Regions from separate parts of the Micromonospora sp. NPDC049102 genome, predicted to be linked through region 1. Evidence: riboswitches for the same ligand, from Rfam matches in the RefSeq annotation. Region 1 holds a riboswitch; each other region holds the start of a gene.
What was found. A riboswitch is a leader RNA that binds a small molecule or an ion and turns the genes downstream of it on or off. The one in region 1 is predicted to bind cyclic di-AMP.
Positions count from the first base shown of each region.

Region 2: linked by a shared signal. The riboswitch ahead of ACGFH9_RS03360 (NlpC/P60 family protein) and the one ahead of ACGFH9_RS22015 (coiled-coil domain-containing protein) in region 1 are both predicted to bind cyclic di-AMP.
Region 3: linked by a shared signal. The riboswitch ahead of ACGFH9_RS16720 (coiled-coil domain-containing protein) and the one ahead of ACGFH9_RS22015 (coiled-coil domain-containing protein) in region 1 are both predicted to bind cyclic di-AMP.

Region 1 is NZ_JBICTE010000024.1:95,645-103,382, reverse strand. Features, by position in the region: gene ACGFH9_RS22045 (hypothetical protein) at 1-395, opposite strand, end outside; gene ACGFH9_RS22040 (hypothetical protein) at 532-675, opposite strand; gene ACGFH9_RS22035 (STAS domain-containing protein) at 1,063-1,425, shown strand; gene ACGFH9_RS22030 (hypothetical protein) at 1,441-1,617, opposite strand; gene ACGFH9_RS22025 (SRPBCC family protein) at 1,744-2,196, shown strand; gene ACGFH9_RS22020 (hypothetical protein) at 2,243-2,797, opposite strand; gene ACGFH9_RS22015 (coiled-coil domain-containing protein) at 2,888-3,955, opposite strand; cyclic di-AMP (ydaO/yuaA leader) riboswitch at 3,961-4,091, opposite strand; gene ACGFH9_RS22010 (GDSL-type esterase/lipase family protein) at 4,335-6,173, shown strand; gene ACGFH9_RS22005 (cation diffusion facilitator family transporter) at 6,281-7,198, opposite strand; gene ACGFH9_RS22000 (HelD family protein) at 7,306-7,738, opposite strand, start outside.
Region 2 is NZ_JBICTE010000002.1:169,930-177,667, reverse strand. Features, by position in the region: gene ACGFH9_RS03400 (LLM class flavin-dependent oxidoreductase) at 1-479, opposite strand, end outside; gene ACGFH9_RS03395 (hypothetical protein) at 590-811, shown strand; gene ACGFH9_RS03390 (dihydrofolate reductase family protein) at 822-1,466, shown strand; gene ACGFH9_RS03385 (hypothetical protein) at 1,611-2,261, shown strand; tRNA gene ACGFH9_RS03380 (tRNA-Gly) at 2,313-2,386, opposite strand; gene ACGFH9_RS03375 (hypothetical protein) at 2,589-3,245, shown strand; gene ACGFH9_RS03370 (pyridoxamine 5'-phosphate oxidase family protein) at 3,322-3,879, opposite strand; gene dcd (dCTP deaminase) at 3,957-4,535, shown strand; gene ACGFH9_RS03360 (NlpC/P60 family protein) at 4,596-5,636, opposite strand; cyclic di-AMP (ydaO/yuaA leader) riboswitch at 5,649-5,785, opposite strand; gene ACGFH9_RS03355 (N-acetylmuramoyl-L-alanine amidase) at 6,021-7,738, shown strand, end outside.
Region 3 is NZ_JBICTE010000015.1:15,808-23,545, reverse strand. Features, by position in the region: gene ACGFH9_RS16730 (MarR family winged helix-turn-helix transcriptional regulator) at 1-206, opposite strand, end outside; gene ACGFH9_RS16725 (carbonic anhydrase) at 365-1,054, shown strand; gene ACGFH9_RS16720 (coiled-coil domain-containing protein) at 1,133-2,155, opposite strand; cyclic di-AMP (ydaO/yuaA leader) riboswitch at 2,159-2,290, opposite strand; gene ACGFH9_RS16715 (YibE/F family protein) at 2,457-3,815, opposite strand; gene ACGFH9_RS16710 (hypothetical protein) at 4,395-4,787, shown strand; gene ACGFH9_RS16705 (metal-sensitive transcriptional regulator) at 4,792-5,088, opposite strand; gene ACGFH9_RS16700 (heavy-metal-associated domain-containing protein) at 5,183-5,392, shown strand; gene ACGFH9_RS16695 (hypothetical protein) at 5,407-6,345, shown strand; gene ACGFH9_RS16690 (heavy metal translocating P-type ATPase) at 6,358-7,738, shown strand, end outside.

The DNA of each region.
Region 1 (7,738 bases):
CCGGCGGGGGAGTTGGGGCGGTCGACGTCGACGAACTCGACGTCGTCCACCGCGCGGTCGTCTCGACTGCCGGCTGCGCGGGCGGCGGAGCCGACGGCCCAGCCGACCGCCGCGCCGACCAGCGCGGCGCCGATCAGCAGCGTCCACGGCAGCGCCGGCTGGCGGCCGGCGAGCGCGTCGAAGGCGCGCGAGGCGCGACGCCGTGCCTCCTCCGCCGCCGAGCCCACCAGGTCACCGGCGCCGTCGGCGAGGTCGCCGCTGCTGCGACGGGCCGACCGCGCGGTGTCCAGGACACTGTCTCCCGCGGAGCTGACGGCGGAGAGCAGTTGCTCCCACGCCTGGTCCGCAATCCGCTCCGGCTTGCTGCGCCGGTCCAGCAGGTTCGTTCCGAACATCGTGGTTACCTCCTCAGGTGCCGAAGCCGCCGGCCACTTCGGACCTCGGCGTCCGTCAGCGCGACACGGTTCGCTGATTCCGCAGTGCCCCAGGCTGGTCCGGCGCAAACCCGGTCCGGCGCACCCTGCGGCCGGGTCAGCGCACCGCCACTGCGGCCACGCCACGTGCAAAGTCGTCGTCATCGTCGTCGTCATCGTCGTCTCCGCCGCCGAAACCGCAGGCCAGTACGAGGGCGAGCAGGAGACCGACGCCGGCCAGCCCGGCCAGTCGCTTGATCATCGAAGGTCCTCTCCGTCACGGTGGGTGCCCCGGCCGATGCTAGACAGCGCCGGCAAGTTACCTGGCCGGGTCGCACCGCGCTGGGCTGTCCGACACGCCGAGCCCAGGGGGGCGGGCGTGCGCGGCGGACGGATGTCGGGCTCGCCCCGCCGCGACCGCTACCCTGGTCCGGCGACGCGTCGGTTCCGACCGATGGTCGACTGATCAGATAACGAAAAGTATTGAATGATCAGATGCCGAAAAGTGGGGATATGGGCGACTTTGTGCGCCCGGATCCGTGAATTGCTCATCCCGAGGGGTGGCGACCGAGGCCGTTGGAGGAATACTCTCGGTCGCGGCCCGCGTACTGATGAGGCGCCCGGGGGACGGGCGGGTGGAGGTGCTCGCGTGAGCCTGTCGATCGTGAAGTCGGTCCTGTCCGGTGGTGTCGTCGAGATCGCCCCACGGGGTGAGATCGACGTCGACACAGCGTACGAGGTTCGTGAGGCGATTGCGGAGGTGCTGGCCAAGAGTCGGCCGCTCCGCATCGAGCTGAACATGAGGCTGGTCACCTTCATCGACTCCGTGGGCATCAGCGCCATGGTCGCCGGCTTCCAGACCGCCGAGGTCAGCGGCGTCAAGCTGGTCGTCACCGAGCCGAGTCGGTTCGTGCACCGTCAGCTCTGGGTGACCGGCCTGCTCGGCCTCTTCGGCGCGCCGGAGCCCTACTTCGCCGGAGCCGCCACCCGCGAGGTGCTTCCCGGCGCCTGAGCGCGGCCACCACCGTCAGGACTGCTCGTCCAGACCGGTCAGGTCCACGTCGGTCACCTCGGTCACCGCACCGAGCGCCAGGTTGTAGACCTCGTGGCGACTCAGGCGCTCATCGGGCACGTCCACGACCTCCTGCCGGGAGTCGTCCCGCCCGTCGTGCACGTACCCGCCGCTGTCGCAAACGCGGACCACGCGTCCCCATCAGCCGACCGTGGTGGGAACGCTGTGCGGATACCGGGGCAACGCACGGTGTCCGTCCGGTTGCCAGCCGGGCGGGGGTACGGGACCATCGTGCGACCAGCGACGTCGGGAGACGGTGTGCTCAGCAGCGATACCTTCAGCTACACCGTCCAGGCCCGCTGCACACGTGCCGAGGCGGCGGCGTTGTTGAGCGACCTGACGCGTCAGGGTGAGCTGCATCCCCTGATCATCCGGGTCCGCGAGGTGGCGCCTCGTCCGGGCGCCCGCGCCAGCTACACGATCAACGACAGGCTGGCGGCCGGCCCGCTGCGCTTTCGCACCACCTACCAGGCGGACGTGCTGGTCAGTGAACTCGACGAGATCGTCACCGTGGCCCGCCAGTGGCCGGCCACCACCGTGCGCAACCACACCCGGCTGCGTGCCGACTCGGACGGGCTGATCCGCATCGACGTCGACATCACCCTGCGTGCGCCGACACCCCTGTTCCGGTACGCCTTCCGCCAGGCCCGGGCCGCCCACCTCGCGCTGGCGGCACGCCTCGCCACGGTCCTCGACACGCACGCGGCATGATCGCGCTCGATCCAGGAAGTAGTGGCCCCGGAGCGGCTCGAGGCCACTACTTCCTGGTTGTTGCCTGACCCGACGCCGCGCCGCCGGCGGGCCGCAGCTGCGCCGCGCCCCGTGCGGGCCGCACCTGCGCCGCGCCGCGCCGGGGTAGGCGTCCCCAGGGTTTGTACGTGGAGAGCACCGTCGCGATGATCATGAGGGTGGTCGACACCGCCGGCGCGATCACCAGGTCGGCGCGGCCACGGGCGGGTAGGGCGGCGCCCAGCGCGCCAGCCTCCCGCAGGTTCGGGGTGAGCAGGAACAGCACCAGTCCGACCATCACCGTCGTGATCACGAGCTTGACCAGCACCCACCGGTAGCGCAGCAGACCCCAGGGAGTGAGCAGGGCGCTGGCGACGCCGACGAGCCAGACGAGCACGCTCAGCGGCGCGAAGAGTGCGGTGCCGACGAGCCTGGCGACCGGGTAGACCACGTTCGGATCGGCGCCGCGTTGTGCCGCGATGCCGAGAGTGAGCAGCACCAGGTCGGTCCCCAGCCAGCCGAGGGACGTGACCAGGTGCAGGGTGAGCATTGCCTTGCGGGTGGCGGGCGCGATTCTCGGCATAGGCGAATGCTCCCGGCCCGACCCGTGGTCGTCGTCCGACCGCCGACGACGTCCGGGGTACGCCCGCTGACGTACGCCGGACGGTCCCGGTCAGTACACCGACAGGTGTACGTGGTTGGTGTGGTCGCTGGAGGGGTCGCCACCCGCCCCGCTGTACGACTTCCAGCCGCTGCTGGGCAGCCAGATCTGGCGGTACCAGATCACGTACAGCACCGCGAGCCGGTCGGCGTTGCGGATGAAGTACGCGGCCAGGTTGTTGCCGTACGTCTTGTCGGCACCGCTGGCGTCCCCGCCGAATCCGCCCTTCGCCGCGGCGAAGTCGCAGGCCCGGCCCTTGGGATGCTCACCGGAGCCGCCGGAGCGGTGACAGGAGACGTAGTGGGTGAAGCCGGCGGCCTTGGCCTGGTTGAGCGCGTGCAGGGTGCGGGGGGTGATGCAGCCGCTGGCCGGGGTGGGGTCGTCGATGCTGCACGACTCGGACGGCCAGGAGCCGTCGGAGTTGCGCGGGGCGGGCTGGGCGTTGGCGGTGGAGGTGCCGCGGTTGGAGCTGGTGTCGGCGGCGGTGGTGCGCGCCTTCGTGGTGGCGACGGTCAGGGCCCGCTCGGCCTGCTCCTTGCGCTTGGCCATCACCTCGACCTGCTTGCGCTGTTCACGGATCTCGCCGTCGAGGGCGACGCGGGTGCGGTTCGCCTCGTCCCTGGTGGTGTGCAGGTCGCGCAGCACCCGGTCCTCGTTGGCGGCCACCACGTCCAGCGCGGCCGCCCGGTCCATGAAGCCCTCGGGAGTGTTGCTGTTCAGCAGGGCCGAGACGGTGCCGAGGCGGCCGGTGCGGTACGCGACGCCGGCGATCTCGCCGACCTTGCCGGTGCGGACGGTCATCTCGGCCTCGGTGGTCTTCAGCTTGACCGCGAGTTGCTGTTGCCGCTGCACTGAGGTGTCCAGGGCGCGCTTCGCGTCCAGGTAGCCCTTGCTGGCCGCATCGAGTTGGGCCCGCAGCGCGGGTGTGCCGCCCTCCTCGTCGCTGTCGGGCGCTGCGGCGGCCCTCAGGCCACCGGGGGGAGCGGCGGTGGCGGCGCCCACCGGGAGCGCGATGCCGAGAGTGACCGTCATGACGATCAGGGCCGCGAGTCGGGCGGCGGGTGGTCGTGCTGGTGCCACTACGCATGTCCTTCCGTCAGCCGCCGACCGGGTTAGCTGACGGGTTCGGGACGGAAGATCCCTACCGCTGACGCGGATGCACCCCAGGAACATGGTTCCCCGGTTCGCCTGTCGGGCGATTAGGCGGCGGCCACCACCGGCGCCGGGAGGCGCCGCCGGGTGGAGGCCGGGACCGAGCTTACCGGTATCCCTGGGGCTGGTTGTAGTCAATGTGACGGAAGGTGTCTCCGTCGCCACCATCGGTCGATCGTCTGCCTCGGGGTCCCTCTCGTGGCTCATGGGTGCTGGGGCGGGCGTCCCGTTTCGGGGACCTCCTGTACTGTGCGCGCTGCCGATAGGGTTTTTTTGTTTGGGCTGAAATGCCAATCGACTTATCAGGATGGATCTAGTAGTGAAGCTTCGCAGATCATTGGTTGTCTCGACGGTTGCCGTGCTCGTCGCGGCCGCCGTCATTCAGCCCGGTACGGCCGGCGCGGCGGCGTCCGCCGGGACCACGGCACCAACCGCAACCGCAGCCGACGGGTGGACCGGTACCTGGTCGACGGCGTACGAGAATGCCGGTGGGGTCTTCCCCGCGCAGACCACGACCCGCCAGATCGTGCGCACGAGCATCGGTGGCACACAGGCCCGGCTTCGGCTGTCCAACGTGTTCAACACCAAGGCGCTGACGCTGCGGGACTTCCACGTGGCGCGTCGGTCCTCCGGCTCGTCGATCGTGTTGTCCACGGACAAGGCGGTGACCTTCGGCGGGCAGTCGTCGGTGACCATCCCGGCCGGCGGCGAGGCGGTCAGCGACCCGGTGTCCTTCCAGGTGCTCGCCGAGTCCGACGTGGCGATCAGCTTCTACGCGCCCACCAGGGCCGAGAACGTCTCCAGCAAGCAGTTCGCCTTCTCCGACCAGTACATGGCCAACGGCAACGTCGTCGGTGCCCAGTCACTGTCGGTGATCCAGCAGTTCTCCAGCTACTTCATCGTCTCCGACCTGGAGGTGATCAACAGTGCCGCGACGGGCGCGGTGGTCACCCTGGGCGCGTCGATCACCGAGGGGCACAGCTCGTCCTACAACACCAACCACCGGTACCCGAACCTGCTGGCGGCCCGCCTCAACGCGTCCGGCCGCACCGTGGGTGTGCTCAACGAGGGCATCGCGGGCAACCAGCTCCTGGGTGTCGGGACCGGGCCGAGCGCGCTGGACCGCTTCGACCGGGACGTTCTCGGTCGCTCGGGCGTACGGTCCGTGATCTTCGCGGACAACCCGATCAATGATCTGGCCAACGGCGCGCCGACCGGCACCCAACTGATCAACGGACTCCGGCAGCTCATCGCCAAGGCTCACGGCGCCGGCGTCGCCTTCTACTGCGCCACGCTGACCCCGTTCGAGGGTCACTGGTCCTGGACCGCGTCCGACGAGACCGCGCGCAGCGCGTACAACACCTTCGTCCGTAGCTCGGGTTCCGGTTGCGACGCGTACGTCGACTTCGACGCCGCCACCCACGACCCGTCCGCACCGACGAAGTTCCGGTCGGACATGGACTCGGGCGACCACCTGCACCCCAACGACCTGGGTATGGAGGCGATGGCGAACAGCATCCCGCTCACCCTGTTCGGTGCCGGCGCGCCGGTTCCGACGCCGCTCACCCTGGCCCAGGCGGTCAACAACGTGGCGGTCTCCGCCGATGCCGACACCAACCCGGCGGACTTCGACGGCGGCGGCGCGAGCTTCTCCGCCGAGGCTCTGGCGACTGCCAAGCTGGCCCGCGGTGGGACTGTCACCCTCAACGGTGTCAAGCTCACGTGGCCGTCGAGCGCCGGTACCGGCCAGCTGGACAACGTCATCGCCACCGGCCAGACCGTCACGGTGTCCGGTTCCGGTAACACTCTCGCGTTCCTCTTCGCGGCGGCTCACGGCCAGGCCTCCGGCACCGGCACGATCACGTACACCGACGGCACGACGCAGGCGTTCACCCTGACGTCGCCGGACTGGTTCGTGACCGCGACACCCGCCGCGCCCACCACGTTGGTGGCCGCTGCCGCCTACCAGAACCGGCAGGGCAACACGCGGTACGACGGCCCGAGCGGGGTGTTCGGTGTCACCGTGCCGTTGGCTTCGGGCAAGACCGTCGCCCGGGTGAAGTTGCCGGCTGCGGGCGTCGCTCCCGTCCAGGCGGGGACGCCCACCCTGCACATCTTCGCCGCCGCTGTCGGTACGCGTTCCTGACCGCGCCACCGCCCTCTTGGTGGGGCGGCATCGCCGGGGTCACCGTCCCTGCCTCGCGCGGGGCGGTGACCCCGGCGCTGCCCTGTCGTGGCTGACCGTGGACGACCTCACCACTCGACGGAGCCGCAGACGCCCGGGGCTGCCCCGGGCTCGATCTGCAACGTGGCGTGCTCGATGCGGAAGTCGTCCCGCAGGGCGGTACGCGCCGCGGTGAGCACCGCGCCGACCTCCGCGCCGGGCGCCATGGTCAGGTGCGCGGAGGCCACCTCCATGCCGGAGGTGAGCGTCCAGACGTGCAGGTCGTGCACCTCGACCACGCCGGGCACCGCGGCCAGTCGGTCGTGCACGGCGGTGACCTGGAGGTGTTCCGGGGCTGCCTGCACCAGGATGCGGACGGCGGCGCGCCCGAGCCGCCAGGTGCGCGGCAGGATGAACACCCCGATGGCGACCGCGACCAGCGGGTCGGCCCACCACCAGTCGGTGACCGCGATGAGCAGGGCCGCACCGATCACGCCGATGGAGCCGAGCAGGTCGCCCAGTACCTCCAGGTAGGCGCCCTGCAGGTTGATGCTCTCCCGCGCGCCGGTGCGCAGCAGCGCGAACGCGATCACGTTCGCGAGCAGTCCGAGGACGGCCACCACGAGCATCGGGCCGCTCAGCACCTCGTGCGGGTTCCCGAACCGGCCGATCGCCTCGATCACCACGTAGACCGCGACGCCGGAGAGCAGGACGGCGTTGGCCAGGGCGGCGAGCACTTCGAGGCGGTAGAGCCCGAACGTGCGTTGCGGATCGCCGGTGGCCCGTCGGGTGGCGGTGATCGCGGCGAGCGCCATCCCGATGCCGAGCACGTCGGTGAACATGTGCCCGGCGTCGGAGAGCAGGGCCAGTGAGCCGCTGTGGAAGGCGGCGACGGCCTCGATGACCATCAGGGCGGCGAGCAGTCCGAAGGCGGCCCAGAGCCGTCCCCGATGCTGGTGGGCGGCGTTGGCGACCGACCCGTGGTGGTGGTCATGACCTGCTCCCACGAAACCCACCCTCCGACGCCGCCCGGGACCGGGTCAAATGTATGCTCACATCGCTATGTGTGCAAGTGTAGGGACGGGCCCGCCCACGGACACCGCCAATGCGACACTCAGGCGGTCGGGTCGACGGTGGTGAGCCGCTGGGTGGCACGGGAGAGCGCCACGTAGAGCGTGCGCACACCGGAGCCCGGATCGGCCCGGATCTCGCTCGGAGCGACCAGCACGACCCCGTCGTACTCCATGCCCTTGGCCTCCAGGCTGGTCACCACCTGGAGGCGCGTCGCGGCGAGCGCGCCGAGCCAGCCGGCGACCTCGTCGCGGCGGGTGACCGGCGTGATCACGCCGACCGTGCCGTCGACCTCGGCCAGCAGGCCGGTGGCCGCCTCCACCACCGCGGCCTCGAGCCCGGCGGGCGGCACCACCAGCTCGACCGGGTCGACCCCGGTGGAGCGGACGGCGCTCGGCAGGGACAGGTCCGGATAGAGCCGACGGATCTCCGCCGCGGCCACCGCGAAGATCTCGGACGAGTTGCGGTAGTTGGTG
Region 2 (7,738 bases), on a different contig from region 1:
TCCACCGCGGCGAACCAGTCACCACGCCAGGTGGTGCCGTCCTCGCGCAGGATCAGGTCGAGTAGTTCGGTGAACTCGGCGAACCGGTCGACCCGCTGACGCGGCGGCAGCGTCTCGCCGCCCAGCACCGCCGAGTCGAAGCCGATGCCCCCCGCGCCCAGGCCGAGCAGCAACCGACCTCCCGAGACGTCGTCCACCGTGGTGACCTGGCGGACGAACGCCGCCGGATGCCGGAAGTTGGGCGACGCCACGAGCGTGCCCAGCCGAATCCGGCTGGTCACCGTGGCAGCGGCGGTCAGTGTGGACATGGAGTCGAACCAGGGGCCGTCGACCAGGTCCCGCCAGCCCAGGTGGTCGTACGTCCACGCGTGGTCGAAGCCCCACTCGTCGACCTGCCGCCAGCGGTGCTGCGACTCCGCCCAGCGCTGGTCCGGCAGGATCACGATGCCAATCCGCATGATCGCGAGCCTAGTCTGCATCGCTGTGTGAGTCAGGTCACAGCTGGACACGGTAGGGGCGTCCTGATCGACTCCGACCTCGTTGCGAGCAGGCACCCGGTGGGTGCCGCCCGAGAGAGGGAAGAAGCGACATGACGAAGGTGACCACACAGTTGTCCGTCTCGATGGACGGCTTCTACGCCGGACCGCAGTTCGACGGCCGCGGCGACAAGGAGGCGATCGAGCTGACGCCGACCCGGGTCATCCACACACCGCAGGTCACCCACATCCGGTACAGGGTCAACGGTCGCGCCCCGCTCGTGCTCGACGACCGGGGCAGCGGCGGCGGCCCGACGACGACGACCACGAACTGAAGGAGACGCCATGCCTCAGCTTTTGCGGGTGCAGTGCTTCAACGTTTCACGCGACGGGTTCGGCACCGGCGAGGGGCAGAGCCTGGAACGACCCTTCGGCCACGCGGACCCCGCCGCGTTTTTCTCCTGGCGTTCCGCCACCGCCAGCTTCGTGTACCGCACCGAGCCGGGCGGCACCCGCGGCCTGGACGACTACCTGACCCGCGACGCCGAGCACAACATCGGCGCGGAGATCATGGGACGCAACAAGTTCGGCCCCCAGCGCGGCCCCTGGGAGAATCACGAGTGGCAGGGCTGGTGGGGCGACAACCCGCCGTTCCACACGCCGGTCTTCGTGCTCACCCACCACGTACGGCCGTCGTTCGCCCTCGCCGACACCACGTTCCACTTCCTCGACGCCAGCCCGGCCGAGGCGCTGGCCCGGGCGAAGGAGGCAGCCGACGGCCGGGACGTACGCCTGGGCGGAGGGGTGGCGACCATCCGCGCGTTCCTCGACGCCGACCTGGTCGACACCATGCACATCGCCGTCGCGCCAGTCGACCTGCACCGGGGCGAACGGTTGTGGGAGAGCCCTGACGAACTGCTCGACCGCTTCCACCTGGAGTCGGTGCCCAGCCCCAGCGGAGTCACGCACCTGCTGTTCTGGAGACGGTGACGCAGACGCCGGGCTTCTAGCAGGCTGCACGTGAGGCCCCGGCAAATCGATCACCTTGAGTCGCAATTCCGTCACATGGAGTTGCGCACCCCTGCGTCTGGGTACTGCCAGTAGAAAGAAACTCACCCCTGCAGGGGAGGAACGATGACGCGGGACAAGACCACCCAGGACAAGACCACCAGGGCCAAGACCATCAGGGACAACAAGGCCGCGATGATCGGGCTTGTCGGCGTGGTCGCCGCTGCTGTCATCGGGGCACTGATCGCCGGAATCTTCGCACTGTTCGAGCCGGACAAGGGCAGTGGGGACACGGTCAACAACAGCCCGTGCGGCGTGATCAAGGGCAACCAGATCAACTGCAACAATCCGCAGGGCGAGCCGCTGCCCACGACGAATCAGGCTCCCACCGGAACCGGGCCGTGGCCGTTTCGGACCGTCAACACCTGGGGCGAGAGCGGCGTCGACATGGGAGCTGTGGTGCGCCCCTGCAAGGAACAGGACTGCGGTTGTGACCCTGCGGTCAAGTGCCGGCTGGGCGTGGCGAAGGGAAATACCACCGTGTACGCCCGATGCCTGGCTCACTCCGACTTCACCGGGGTGCCGGGCGAGGTTCAGGACACGGTCTGGTTCAAGATCGCCTGGCCCAACAACAAGCTGAAGGCGACCCAGGTGTTCACCTCCACCGCTCACGACCAGTACTCCGGGTGGATGAAGGGCTCGACGCTGGAGCCCGAGGGGCACAACGGCAACATCCCCGCGTGCCCCGCCGAGCCGCGTGTCGAGCCCTTCAACTAGAAAGACGGAAGCCCTGGCGGGACCATCGGTCCTGACCAGGGCTTCCGTGCGTGGAGCGGGTGACGGGAATCGAACCCGCACTGTCAGCTTGGGAAGCTGATGTTCTGCCATTGAACTACACCCGCGAGCGGCACCACTGTACCCGAGCCGTCGCGCCCGTGCACCCAGCCACCCCCGCGCGCCAGCTGACCACGCTCACCGCGAAAAAGTTTCCAGACGGCAACATATAGTCACTCTTGAATGCATCGATGAGTTGTAACGTCTGCCACACGATGCCAGCCACGGCGTGACACACCCCCTGCCGCGCCGCCAGAAAGAGGTGGGCCCATGGGACTCCGTCCCAACCTGCTGACCCGGCGTGTCGCCGGTGTCGCGTCGACGACCCTCGCGCTGCTGCTCAGCACTGCTGCGGTGGGCGTCGTTCCGGCTGCTTCGGCCTTCTCCGCAGCGCCGGGCGGCGCCTGTTCGGAGCCGGCCGGCAGCCAGGCCAACGCCCGGGCGAAGCCCGGCGCCGCAGCCCTGCACGAACCGAACGAGCTGACCGCCAAGCAGGTCCGCGAGCGGGACGCCGACCTTGCGGCGGCGTTGCGTGAACGGGCCAACTACCGGGCCGGCGCCGGCGCGACGACGCTGGCCACCGTCACCATCCCGGTGGCGGTGCACGTGATCCAGGAGAACAGCAACCGGGCCGGCGGCAACATCCCGGAATCGATGATCACCTCGCAGATCAGCGTGCTCAACCAGGCCTACGCGGGCGGGACCGGCGGCGCGACCACCGCTTTCGCGTTCCGACTCGACAAGATCAATCGGGCGACGAACACGTCCTGGTACCCGATCGTCGATGGCTCGTCCGCCGAGCGGTCGATGAAGTCGTCGCTGCGCACCAACTTCATGGCCTACACCTACGACTCGTGCATGTACCAGTTCACCCCCGGGCAGGCGAGCCGCATGCTGACCGCGTGGAACGCGTACCGCGCGGCGTAGCTCTCCTCGCGTACACCAGGTGCCGGCTCCGTCACGACGGAGCCGGCACCGGCGTTTGTGCCGGATCGGGCCGTGGTCAGGCGGCCGTGCACTGGACGTCACGGTTGCGCCGGGTCGAGCGCGTCTGCGGTACGGCGACAGGCGCGGCCGGTGCGGGCGGGGCTTGCGGATCCAGCCAGACCCGCACGGCCGGACGACTCGGGGTGACGCCGGGAACGCCTGCGGCGTGCTGCTCGCGACGGGTCAACATCGCCACGTCGACTGTGAACTCGAACAGCCGCCAGTCGACCTGCGGCTCGGCACGGGAGCTCTGCGCCAGCCGGGCCACCCGGACCGGATCGGTGATCGGCCAGGCGCGGCCCGCCACGTACGCCTCGTCGTCGCTCTCCTCCGGAGGGAACGAGTGCAGCGCGTACCGCCCGTCCCGTTCGAGGTCGCGGCGCTTCGGCGAGTCGATGATGAAGCAGAAGAGACCCTCGTCGGTGATGACCGGGGAGACCGGGTGGACCCGGGGCCCACCGTCGGCGCGGACCGTGGCCAGGTAGCCGAAGCCCGGCCCGTACTGCTGCAGGAGAACGCGAATCCCATCGGCGAGGCGGGGCTCGTCGGCGGCGAAATCGGACCAGGAAGCCATGCGGGCATTCTATCGAACAAATGTACGAGGAGCGACCTCGACACGCTGGTCACCGCCCACCTCGCTAAGGTGGTCCGATGCTGCTCTCCGACCGCGACCTGGTCTCCGAGATCAAGGCCGGCACGCTGGGCCTGGAGCCGTTCGAGCCCACCCTGGTCCAACCCTCCAGCATCGACGTACGACTCGATCGGCTGTTCCGGGTCTTCAACAACCATCTCTACACCCACATCGACCCGGCGATGCAGCAGGACGACCTGACCTCGGTGGTCGAGGTGCCCGACGGCGAGCCGTTCGTGCTGCACCCGGGAGAGTTCGTGCTCGCCTCGACACTGGAGGTGATCTCGCTCGGCGACCAGCTCGCCGGCCGGCTGGAGGGTAAGTCCAGCCTGGGCCGCCTCGGCCTGCTCACCCACTCCACCGCCGGGTTCATCGACCCGGGCTTCTCCGGGCACGTGACGCTGGAGCTGTCCAACGTGGCGAACCTGCCGATCACCCTCTGGCCGGGCATGAAGATCGGCCAGCTCTGCATCTTCCGGCTGTCCTCGCCGGCCGAACACCCGTACGGCTCGGTGGTCTACGGGTCGCGTTACCAGGGTCAGCGGGGGCCGACGCCGAGTCGTTCCTGGCAGAGCTGGCGCGCCTGGCCGACGCGGTAGGCGACGACGAGGGCCCGCCGCGAGCGGATCGCGACGGGCCCTGACTGCTTCCCGCGTCTCTCAGCCGGGACGGCCGTAGCTGTGGATGGGCCCGTCGTCGGCCTTCTTCATCTTGACGGGCACCCCGGCCTGGGAGGCGTGCACCACCCAGCCGTTGCCGACGTACATGCCGACGTGGTGGATGTCGCTGTAGTAGAGGACCAGGTCACCGGGGCGCAGGTCGCCCTTGCTGACGTTCCTGGTCACCCGGCTCTGCGCGGCGGCGTTGTGCGGCAGCGACACACCGGCCTTCGCCCAGGCGGCCAGCATCAGCCCGGAGCAGTCGTACGACTCCGGCCCCTCGGCGCCCCACACGTACGGCTTGCCGATCTGGGCACAGGCGAACTTGACCGCGATGCCGGCAGCGCCACCCGGATAGCTGGCCGGGCAGGGCGCCGGACGCAGCGGACCGCCGCCGCCGTTGCCGTACACCTTGAGGCGCAGCTTCTGCAGCCGGTCGATCTCCTCGTTGATCTGCTTCTTCTTCGCCGCCAGCTGTGCCTCGGTCCGGGTCAGCTGGGCGACCATCTCGTCCAGCGGCGCCTTCTGCCGGGCCAGCTCGTCGCGGAGATCGGCGACCTGCCGGACGTCCTGCTGCTGGTTGTGGGCGAACCGGTCGAGCATCTCGAGTTGCCCGACCAGCTCACTCGGCGAGCGGCTGCCGAGCATCGTGTTGACGGTCGACAGGTTCTCGCCCATGTACGCCCGTACGGCCAGCGCGCTCACCTTGTTCATCGCGGCGTCGACCTGGCGCTGAAGGGGCGCGATGCGGGCGGCGAGCGTGTCGGCCTGCTTCCGCTTGAGGGCCAGGTCGGCTCGGGTGGCGTTGTGCCGCTCGATGATCGGTTCGAGCTTGTTCCAGTCGGCGTCGATCTGCCGTTCGATCTCGGCGACGGACGGGTCGGCACGGGCCACCGTGGCGCTGCCCGTCAGGACGACGGCGACGCCGACCAGGGCGGCGAGTGCGGTGGTGAAGCGGGACCAGCGTGGGCGCGGCGCGATCGACGTCGCGTCGGCCGGAGCCGACCGCTCGGACGACGGCCGCGGGGCATGGAGGGCCACCGGGTTCCGTACTCCTTCTTCCTGACCGCCTACCGGGTTAGCTGACGGGTTCGGGCGGGAAGTGGGCGCCCTACCGCAGTGGCTGCGGATTCACCCCAGGGGAACGTGGGTCCCCGGCTCGCTCGCAAGCGACTCGGCGGTGTCGGTTCGTTACCGCCCGGGATGGGCAGACCTGCTACCGGGCCGACAAAGGACCAGAGTAGAGACGGCCGTTACCGATCCGCAACCCACGCGTCCGTGACACTCCGTACCGATTGGAGCGGGCCTCCGAGCCTAGGTGAAGGTTTCTTTCTGCGTGTTTTGAAACATGGAAAGGTATTGACGTGGACTCCCGTACGGCGCGAAGGTGACCGCACCGACACCAGTTCACATGTAGGGGGTTCGATGAAGCGTCCGACCCTGCTCGCCGTCGCGGTCCTCACCGCCACGGCGGCCGTACCACTCCCCGCCGGCCCCGCCTCCGCCGCGCCCGCCGCCGACCGCCAGCAGCAGTACGCTGCCGCGGCGACCGAGTACGGCGTACCTATCCACGTGCTGCTCGGCGTCTCCTACCTGGAGTCCCGCTGGGACAGCAACGCCGGTACGCCGAGCACCAGCGGCGGCTACGGACCGATGCACCTGACCGATGCCCGGCACGTGACCGCTCTGCCCCGACGCGCCCACCACGACGCTCCGGGAGAGGACCCGCGTGGCGACGACTCCCGCCGCGCTCTGACGCCCGCCCCGGCCGCCGACCCCGCGCCACCCACCGCCGCCCTGCAGACCGTGGACGCGGCCGCCACACTGACCGGGGCCACGACCGAGGCGCTGCGCACCGACGCGACGACGAACATCCGGGGCGGGGCGGCGCTGCTGGCCGCGTACCAACGGGAGGTGGGCGCCCCCGTCGGCGCCGGCACCGACCCGGCCACCTGGTACGGCGCGGTGGCCCACTACGCCGGCGCGGACAGCGCCGATGCCGCGGCGGCCTTCGCCGACGAGGTCTTCACCACGATCGGCACCGGCCAGACCCGGGTGACCGACGACGGCCAGCGGGTCACGCTGCCGGCCCGCGCCGTACGACCCGAGCGATCCGGGCTGGACCGGCTGGGCCTGCGGCGACTCGCCCGCCCGGACGGACTGGAATGCCCGAGCACGGTGTCCTGTGAGTGGATCCCCGCCCCCTACGCGGCGTTCGGCGACGGCGACTACGGCAACCACGATCTCTCCGACCGGCCCGCCCGGCAGAGGATCGAGTACATCGTCATCCACGACACCGAGGCGAGTTGGGCGACCACACTCCAACTCGTCCAGGACCCGACCTACGTGAGCTGGCACTACTCGCTGCGTTCAGTGGACGGGCAGATCGCCCAGCACGTCCGGACCAAGGACGTCGCCTGGCACGCCGGCAACTGGTACGTCAACGCCAAGTCGATCGGGCTGGAACACGAGGGCTTCGCCGCGCAGGGCACCTGGTACACCGAGGCGATGTACCGGACCTCGGCGAAGCTCGTCCGGCACCTCGCGCTGCGGCTGGGCATCCCGCTGGACCGCCAGCACATCATCGGCCACGACAACGTGCCCGGCACCACCGCGTCGACAGTGCGTGGGATGCACTGGGATCCGGGGCCCTACTGGGACTGGACGCACTACCTCGACCTGCTGCACGCGCCACGGCTGGACACCGGCACCCCGGCCACCGGGCTGGTCCGGATCGACCCCGACTACACGACCAACCAGCCGGCGTTCACCGGCTGCGTCACCCCGGGGACGCCGTGCGCGCCGCGCGGCTCCTCGTCGGTGATCCTGCACACCGCGCCGTCCGCGGACGCGCCACTGGTCAACGACATCGCGCTGCGTCCCGACGGCACCCCGGACACGATGGACGTGTCGGACCACGGCGCCCGCGCCTCCGCCGGCCAGACGTACGCGCTGGCCGGTCGGCAGGGCGACTGGACGGCCATCTGGTACCTCGGACAGCGGGCCTGGTTCCACAACCCGACATCCGCGCCGACCGCCGCCTGGACCGTCGGGATGGTCGTCACCCCGAAGCCCGGCCGGGCGACGATCCCGGTGTACGGGCGGGCGTACCCGGAGCAGGCGGCCTACCCGGCCGGCGTGCC
Region 3 (7,738 bases), on a different contig from region 1:
TTACGACGCCCCACCCGGGTGCGGTGCAGGTAACCGCCGGCCTCCAGGTCGGCGACGATGGCCTGGGCGGCCCGCTCGGTGACGCCCACCTCCGCCGCCACGTCGCGCAGTCGCGCGGTGGGGTCGCGGGCGATGGCGAGCAGCACATGCCCGTGGTTGGTGAGGAATGTCCAGTTCCGGCCGCCGCCGGCCGCCGTGCTCGCCATCGTGGGGCCGCCTCTCCGGTCAACGTATGAAATCTAAATCACGCATATCTTGACGCATCTTGCGGTGCGTGTGACCGTTGAGCGCGAGCCAGTGCCCACCGCCGGCCCGGCTGCAAAGCCCGTTGAGCAGGTCAAACGCGTGGAAACGAGGTGCGGGGATGAGCCGTTCCGGTACGCCTGGCGGGCAGCCGGGCGCACAGCGGGCCGTCGATCGATCGTCGGTCACGACCGAGCCGGCCCGAGCGTACGCCGAGCTGGCCGCCGGCAACCTTCGCTTCGTCGGTGGAGCGCCGCGCCACCCCAACCAGGACGCCGGACACCGGGCCGCCGTGGCGGACGGGCAGCACCCGTTCGCGGTGATCGTCGGCTGCTCCGACTCCCGGCTGGCCGCCGAGATCATCTTCGACCGGGGCCTGGGTGATCTCTTCGTCGTCCGTACGGCCGGGCACACCACCGGGCCGGAGGTGCTGGGCAGCGTGGAGTACGCCGTGACCGTGCTCGGCACCCCGCTCGTGGTGGTGCTCGGTCACGACTCGTGCGGCGCCGTGCAGGCGGCCCGCGAGTCCGCCGCCACCGGCATCGCGCCCCCGGGGCACCTTCCCGCGGTGGTCGACGCCGTGCTGCCCAGCCTGCGGCGCGCCACCGCCGAGGGCGTGGACGACATCGACGGCATCGTCGACATCCACATCGCACAGACCGTCGAGACACTGCTCGAGCAGTCCCCCGTGCTGGCCGGCGAGGTGGCGCGGGGGCGGTGCGCGGTGGTGGGGATGTCGTACCGGCTCGCGGCCGGAGTGGTGCGGCCCGTGACCCCCGTACCGGCCGAGGCCGCGACGACCGACGCCTGACGATGCCGGTCCGCACCGAACACGCCCGAGGGCCGCCCCGCTGGACGCGGGACGGCCCTCGGACTGCTGATCACCGGGTCAGAGCAACGACATGTGTACGTGGTCGGTGTGGTTCGACGGCCCGCTGTACGACTTCCAGCCGGTCGCCGGCATCCAGATCTGCCGGTTCCAGATCACGTAGTAGATGCCGAGCCGGTCGGCGTTGCGGATGAGGAACGCGGCCACGTTGTTGCCGTACATGCGGGTGTCGTTGTTGTGCCACGGGCTGAAGCCGCTCTTCTGCAACGACCAGTCACAGGCGCGGCCCTTCGGGTGCTCGTACGGTCCACCGTTGCGGTGGCAGCCCACGAACCGGTTGAACCCGGCCCGCTTGACCTCCTTGTACGCGTGCAGCGTGCGCGGCGTGATGCAGCCCGAGGTGGTCGGGTCGTCCTCGCTGCACGACTGCGCCTTCCACTCGCCGTCGGCGGTGCGACCCGGGCCGATCCGGGCGACCGGCGAGATGGCGTCGACCAGGCCGCCGGTGAAGCCCTGGCCGCCGACCAGCGCGAGCGCCTTGTCCGCGTCGCGCTTGTCCTTCGCCATCAGGGCGGTCTGCTTCTGCTGCTCCCGCACCTCCGCGTCGAGGGCCAGCTTGGCCTGCTCGGCGCGGGCCTTCACGGCGTTGACCTCGGCGAGCTTCTTCTCGTTGACCATGTTCATCTCGTCGAGTGCCGCGGCCCGCTGGACGAACGAGTCCGGAGCGTCGCTCTCCAGCAGCATCGCGATCGCGCCGACGCGCCCGGTCCGGTACGACTGGGCGGCGATCTGCCCGACCTGCGGGGCCAGCGCCGCCAGGTCGGCCTTGGCCCGGTCGACCTCGGCCGCCAGCTCGACCTGCCGCTTCTTGGACTTGGCCAGCTTGGACTTGGCCGCCACGTAGTCCCGGTTGGTCTGCTCGATGACGTCGTTGAGCAGCTTGGGCTCGTCGCCGTCCTCCTCGTGCCCGGACGGTGTGGGGGTCGTCGGGGCGGCGTGGGCCGGGAGGGGCCCGGCGAGCACGGTCAGCGCGGCGAACACGGCCACCACGGGCGTCAACCAGCGGCGTAGGGGTGCCGTCACAATCTTCCCTTCCGTCGACCGCCGACCGGGTTAGCTGACGGGTTCGGGGCGGAAGTGGCCCCTACCGCTGTCGCGGATTCACCCCACGTACCTGGGTCCCCGGCTCGCCGGTTGGCGATTGGGCGGTGGCACCGCAGGCGCCGCTGCGCGCCTTCGTCGGTGACCGGCAGCGAGGTTACCCGAGACTCCACCACCTGAGCTACGTCCTGATGCAGACTAAAAGCGTCATTTCGCCATGGCGTTGAGTGACCAGTGACGCGGTTCTCAGGGCGGGTGCCCGATCCGGTCACGCTGAGGAGTGTCACCATGCCGTATCCGTGCTCCTGTTCGGCTCTGGCCACCCGGTGGTGGCGGTGGATGGGGGTGCGTTCCGCTGCGGATCGGACCCGTCGGCCCGACCCGCTGGCGGTGAACTGAGAGCGGCCAGCGCCTCCGCGCGGTCCGTGCGGGGGCGCGGTGGCGGGGCGTCCGCGTCGGACGTGCCCGTCGAGCCGGCCGCGGTCACGACCGCGGCCAGCCCGGTGGTGAGGGGTACGGCGGCGATCAGGCCGAGTGTGGCGACCGCGCTGCGGACGATCTCCTGTGCGAGGAACTCGCTGGTCAGGATCTGCCCGATCGGGCGTGTGTCGGCGGTGAGCAGGAGCAGCAGCGGCAGTGACGCGCCCGCGTACGCCAGGACGATGGTGTTGACCGTGGAGGCGATGTGCGCCCGACCGACCCGGGTGGCCGCCCGGTAGAGCTGGAGCCGGCTCAGCCCGGGGTTGGCGTTGGCCAACTCGGTGACGGTGGCGGCCTGGGTGACGGTCACGTCGTCGAGTACCCCGAGCGAGCCGATGATGATCCCGGCGAGCAGCAGGCCGCGTAGGTCCACATCGGCCTGGAACATCGAGAGCGTGGTGGCGTCCTCGCTGCCGAAGCCGGTGAGCTGGGTGGCGGCCGTGGCGATGGTCGCCAGCACGCCGGTGAGCACCAGGCTGCCCAGGGTGCCGAGCACCGCGACCGACGTCTGTGCGGTCACTCCGTGTGTCAGGTAGAGCACCACGAACATGATCAGGGCGGCGCCGACCACCGCCACCAGCAGCGGTGACCGGCCGGCGCCGATGGCGGGCAACACGAAGGTGAGCAGGATGGCGAAGCTGGCGGCCAGTCCGGCGAGCGCGGCCAGACCCCGCCACCGGCCGAACGCGACGATGGCGGCGGCGAAGACCACCACGAGCCACACCAGCGGGGTTCCGCGCTGGTGCTCGGCGATGTTCCAGGTGCTGGCGGCGGGATCGGTCGGATCGGTCAGCTTGACCAGGATGATCTCGTCGCCGACCTCGACGCGCGGTGCGCCGGGCCCGGCGGGGATGGGCGTGCTCACCTGCCGGCCGGCGCCCGGCCCGTCCTCGACGAGCACGTCCACGGTGCCGCACGGTCCGCTGGCCGGCGTGCCCTCCGGGCTGGCCGAGGGCGGGCACGGTTCGGTCACCACCCGGGTCACCGTGCCGTGGTGGCGGGGCACGTCGGTGCCGCCACCGTTCGACGGTGCGCCGTCTCGCGGCCACAGCACCAGCGCGGCCACGACGGTGGCCACGAAGAGCGGCACCACCATCGCGACGAGGATCCGTCGTACCCGGGGCGGGGCGGGCCGAGCGGAATGGCTGTGGTCGGAACCCAATGCGAGACTCCCAACGATCCGGTGCGGGGTACGTGCCGGCGGGCCGTCCGGTTCAGCTCCGCCGGACGAACGCGGTGCCGAGCGCCGCAATTCGTGGACTGACGATTCGACGGTCACGGACCGTGACCGGTGGGCCCGGTTGGTGGACAGCGGCGCGCGACCGGGGCGGCACCGGTGCCCGACTGTTCGGCGGGATCGGAGGGCTCATCGTCGCAAGATGCTAACCAGCGCGCCTGGGTGTCGCAGGTCGTGGCGGAGTGTCGGACGGTCGAACCGCTGACACCGCCCCGGCGGGGGGGGGCGGGATGGTGGAGTCATGCCCGCGCCACCACCCGACCCTGAGCCGCCCGATCACCGCCGGCACGCCGAGCGGCACGCCGGGCACGACCCGGCTCTCGACGGCGCTGGCGGCGCGGGGCGGCATCCTGGTCAAGGACCGGGTGGCGTTGGAGCGCATGCGGACCGTTGACGCGGTGCTCTTCGGCAAGACCGGCACTCTGACCCGGGGTGAGCATGCGGTCACCGACCTGGTGACGAGTCCTGGCGTGGGGCGGGACGAGGCGTTGCGGACAGCCGCCGGTGTGGAGTCCGACAGCGAGCATCCGCTGGCCGGCGATCGTGGCGGCGGCCGGGCCGGGTGGCCCGGCGCGGTCGCTGCCGGGCTGCGGGGTGCGGGGTGCGGGCCACCATCGACGGTACGGAGTACGCGGTGGGCGGACCGGCCCTGCTGCGCGAGCGGGTGGACCGCTGCCGGACGAGCTGCGGGAGGCGACCGGGCGCTGGTCGGCACGCGGTGCCGTGGTGCTGTACCTCCTGCGGCTGCCGGCCACCGTGCTCGGCGCGTTCGCGCTGACCGACGAGGTACGTCCCGAGGCCCGGCAGGCCATCGCCGAGCTGCGGGCCGCCGGCGTCGTGGTGGCGCTCAACGCCCAGTTGCTGCGCCGGGTACGCCTCGCACCGGAGCGGGAGTGACGGTTCAGCCGCGCTTCATCAGTCGGCCGACGGCAGCCATCATCTCGGTGGCCATCTCGTCGGCCCGGCCCTCGGCCGCCCCCTCGTGCATGCAGTGCCGGGCGTGCCCGTCGAGCAGGCCCAGGGCCACCTTGTCGAGCGCGGCCTGGATCGCGGAGATCTGGGTGAGCACGTCGATGCAGTAGCGGTCCTCGTCGATCATCTTCTCGATGCCCCGGACCTGCCCCTGGGCACGGCGGAGCCGCGCGAGCAGCTGGTCCTTGCTGGCGGTGTACCCGCGGATCGGGGTGGGAGCGGTCATAGCGACGAGGATAGCGTACCCCTGGGGGGTATGGTAACGTCCCTTCCTGCCCGATACCCCCACCGGGTACCGGTACGATGAGAGGCGAGGTTCGATGGTCGACACGACGTACCAGGTGCGGGGCATGACCTGCGGGCACTGCGTCAGCGCGGTCAGCGCCGAGGTGGGCGCGATCGTGGGCGTGCGTGACGTGCGGGTCGATCTCGCCTCCGGTCAGGTCACCGTCAGCAGCGAGCAGCCCGTGGACACCGAGGCCGTCCGGGCCGCGGTCGACGAGGCCGGCTACGACCTCGTCGAGGCGTGAGCGGAGGGCCCGGGATGACCACGGTGACCAGGTTGGGCGCCTTCGCCCTCGGCCTTGCGGCGATCTTCGGCGCGGCCTACGCGGTCGGTCGGGTGGTCGACCCGGCCAATCCGGTCGCGCAGAGCCGGCCTGAGGTCGTCCGCACCCCGAGTGACGAGACCTCCGACCTCGTTCCCGGCGGGTTGCTCGTCTCCGACCGGGGCTACACGCTCGGACCCGTCGTCGCTCCGGCCGGCGAGTTCGCGTTCCGGATCGACGGGCCGGACGGTCGGCCGGTGACCAGGTACGACGTGGCGCACGACAAGCGGATGCACCTGATCGTCGCCCGCCGGGACCTGTCCGGCTTCCGCCACGTCCACCCCGACCTGGCCCCGGACGGCACCTGGCGGGTCGACACCCCGCTGGCCGGTGCCGGGCAGTGGCGGGCGTTCGCCGACTTCACCCCGACCGGGGGTGAGCCGTTGACCCTCGGCGTGGACGTGGCCGTCCCCGGCGAGCCGACCGAGGCGCCACTGCCCGCCCCGGCGACCAGCACCACCGTCGACGGCTACACGGTCACCCTGGCCGGCGCGCCGCAGCCGGGCCGCACCTCGGCGCTCACCCTGACGGTGCGCCGCGCCGGGCAGCCGGTCACCGACCTGGAGCCCTACCTGGGGGCGTACGGGCACCTGGTGGCGCTGCGTCGAGGTGATCTCGCGTACCTGCACGTGCACCCGGACGGGACGCCTGGCGACGGGCGCACACCGCCCGGCCCCGCCGTCACCTTCCTCGCCGAGGTGCCCTCGTCCGGCACCTACCGGCTCTACCTCGACTTCCAGCACGCCGGGCGCGTGCACACCGCCGAGTTCACAGTGGTCGTCGGCACCTCCACCACCACGACCGCGCCCACCCCGAGCGGACCCGCGCCGACCGGGAGCGCCGACCACGGCACCCCCGGGCACGGGCACAACTGACGGGACCAGACGATGACCACCACCAGCAGACCGCTGCCCGAGGCACCGAACCGGATCGAACTGGCGATCGGGGGGATGACCTGCGCCGCGTGCGCCGCGCGGGTCGAGAAGAAGCTCAACCGGATGGACGGGGTCAGCGCCACCGTCAACTACGCCACCGAGAAGGCGACCGTCCGGTACGCCGACGACGTCACCCCGGACGACCTGATCGAGACCGTCCAGAAGACCGGTTACACGGCTGCGCTGCCGGCCCCGCCGACCGCCGAGTCGCCGGTGGAGGACCCGCTGCGCCTGCCGCGTACCCGGCTGTGGGTCTCGGCGGTCCTGAGCGTGCCGGTGGTCCTGCTCGCCATGGTCCCGCCCTGGCAGTTCGACTACTGGCAGTGGCTCTCGCTGACCCTGGCCGCCCCGGTGGTGGTGTGGGGTGGGCTGCCGTTCCACCGCGCGGCCTGGACCAACCTGCGGCACGGCGCGGCCACCATGGACACGCTGGTCTCGCTCGGCACGCTCGCGGCGTTCGGGTGGTCGCTCTGGGCGCTCTTCCTCGGCGACGCCGGCATGCCCGGCATGACCCACCCGTTCCGCTTCGCCATCAACCGCAGCGACGGCGCCGGCAACATCTACCTGGAGGCGGCCGCCGGGGTCACCGTGTTCATCCTGGCCGGTCGTTACTTCGAGGCCCGGTCCAAGCGGACCGCCGGCGCAGCCCTGCGCGCCCTCCTCGAACTCGGCGCGAAGGAGGTCGCGGTGCTGCGGGACGGGGTGGAGACCCTGGTTCCGGTGGACCGGCTCGCCGTCGGTGACCGGTTCGTGGTCCGCCCCGGCGAGAAGATCGCCACCGACGGTGTCGTCGACGAGGGCACGTCCGCCGTCGACGCGAGCATGTTGACCGGCGAGTCGGTGCCGGTCGAGGTCGCCCCCGGCGACGCCGTCGTCGGTGCCACGATCAACGCGGGTGGCCGGCTGATCGTCACCGCCACCCGGGTCGGCGCGGACACCCAACTGGCTCGGATGGCCGACCTGGTCGAGCAGGCGCAGAGCGGCAAGGCGGCCGTGCAGCGGCTCGCCGACCGGATCTCCGGGGTGTTCGTGCCGATCGTCGTCGCCCTGGCCGTGGGCACCCTCGGCTGGTGGCTCGGCACCGGTGCCGGCCCGACCGCCGCGTTCACCGCCGCCGTGGCCGTGTTGATCATCGCCTGCCCGTGCGCCCTGGGCCTGGCCACCCCGACCGCGCTGCTGGTCGGCACCGGTCGAGGCGCCCAGCTCGGTGTGCTGATCAAGGGGCCGGAGGTGCTGGAGTCGACCCGCCGGGTGGACACCGTCGTGCTGGACAAGACGGGCACCGTGACGACCGGCCGGATGACGCTGGTGGACGTGACGCCGGCCAGCGGCG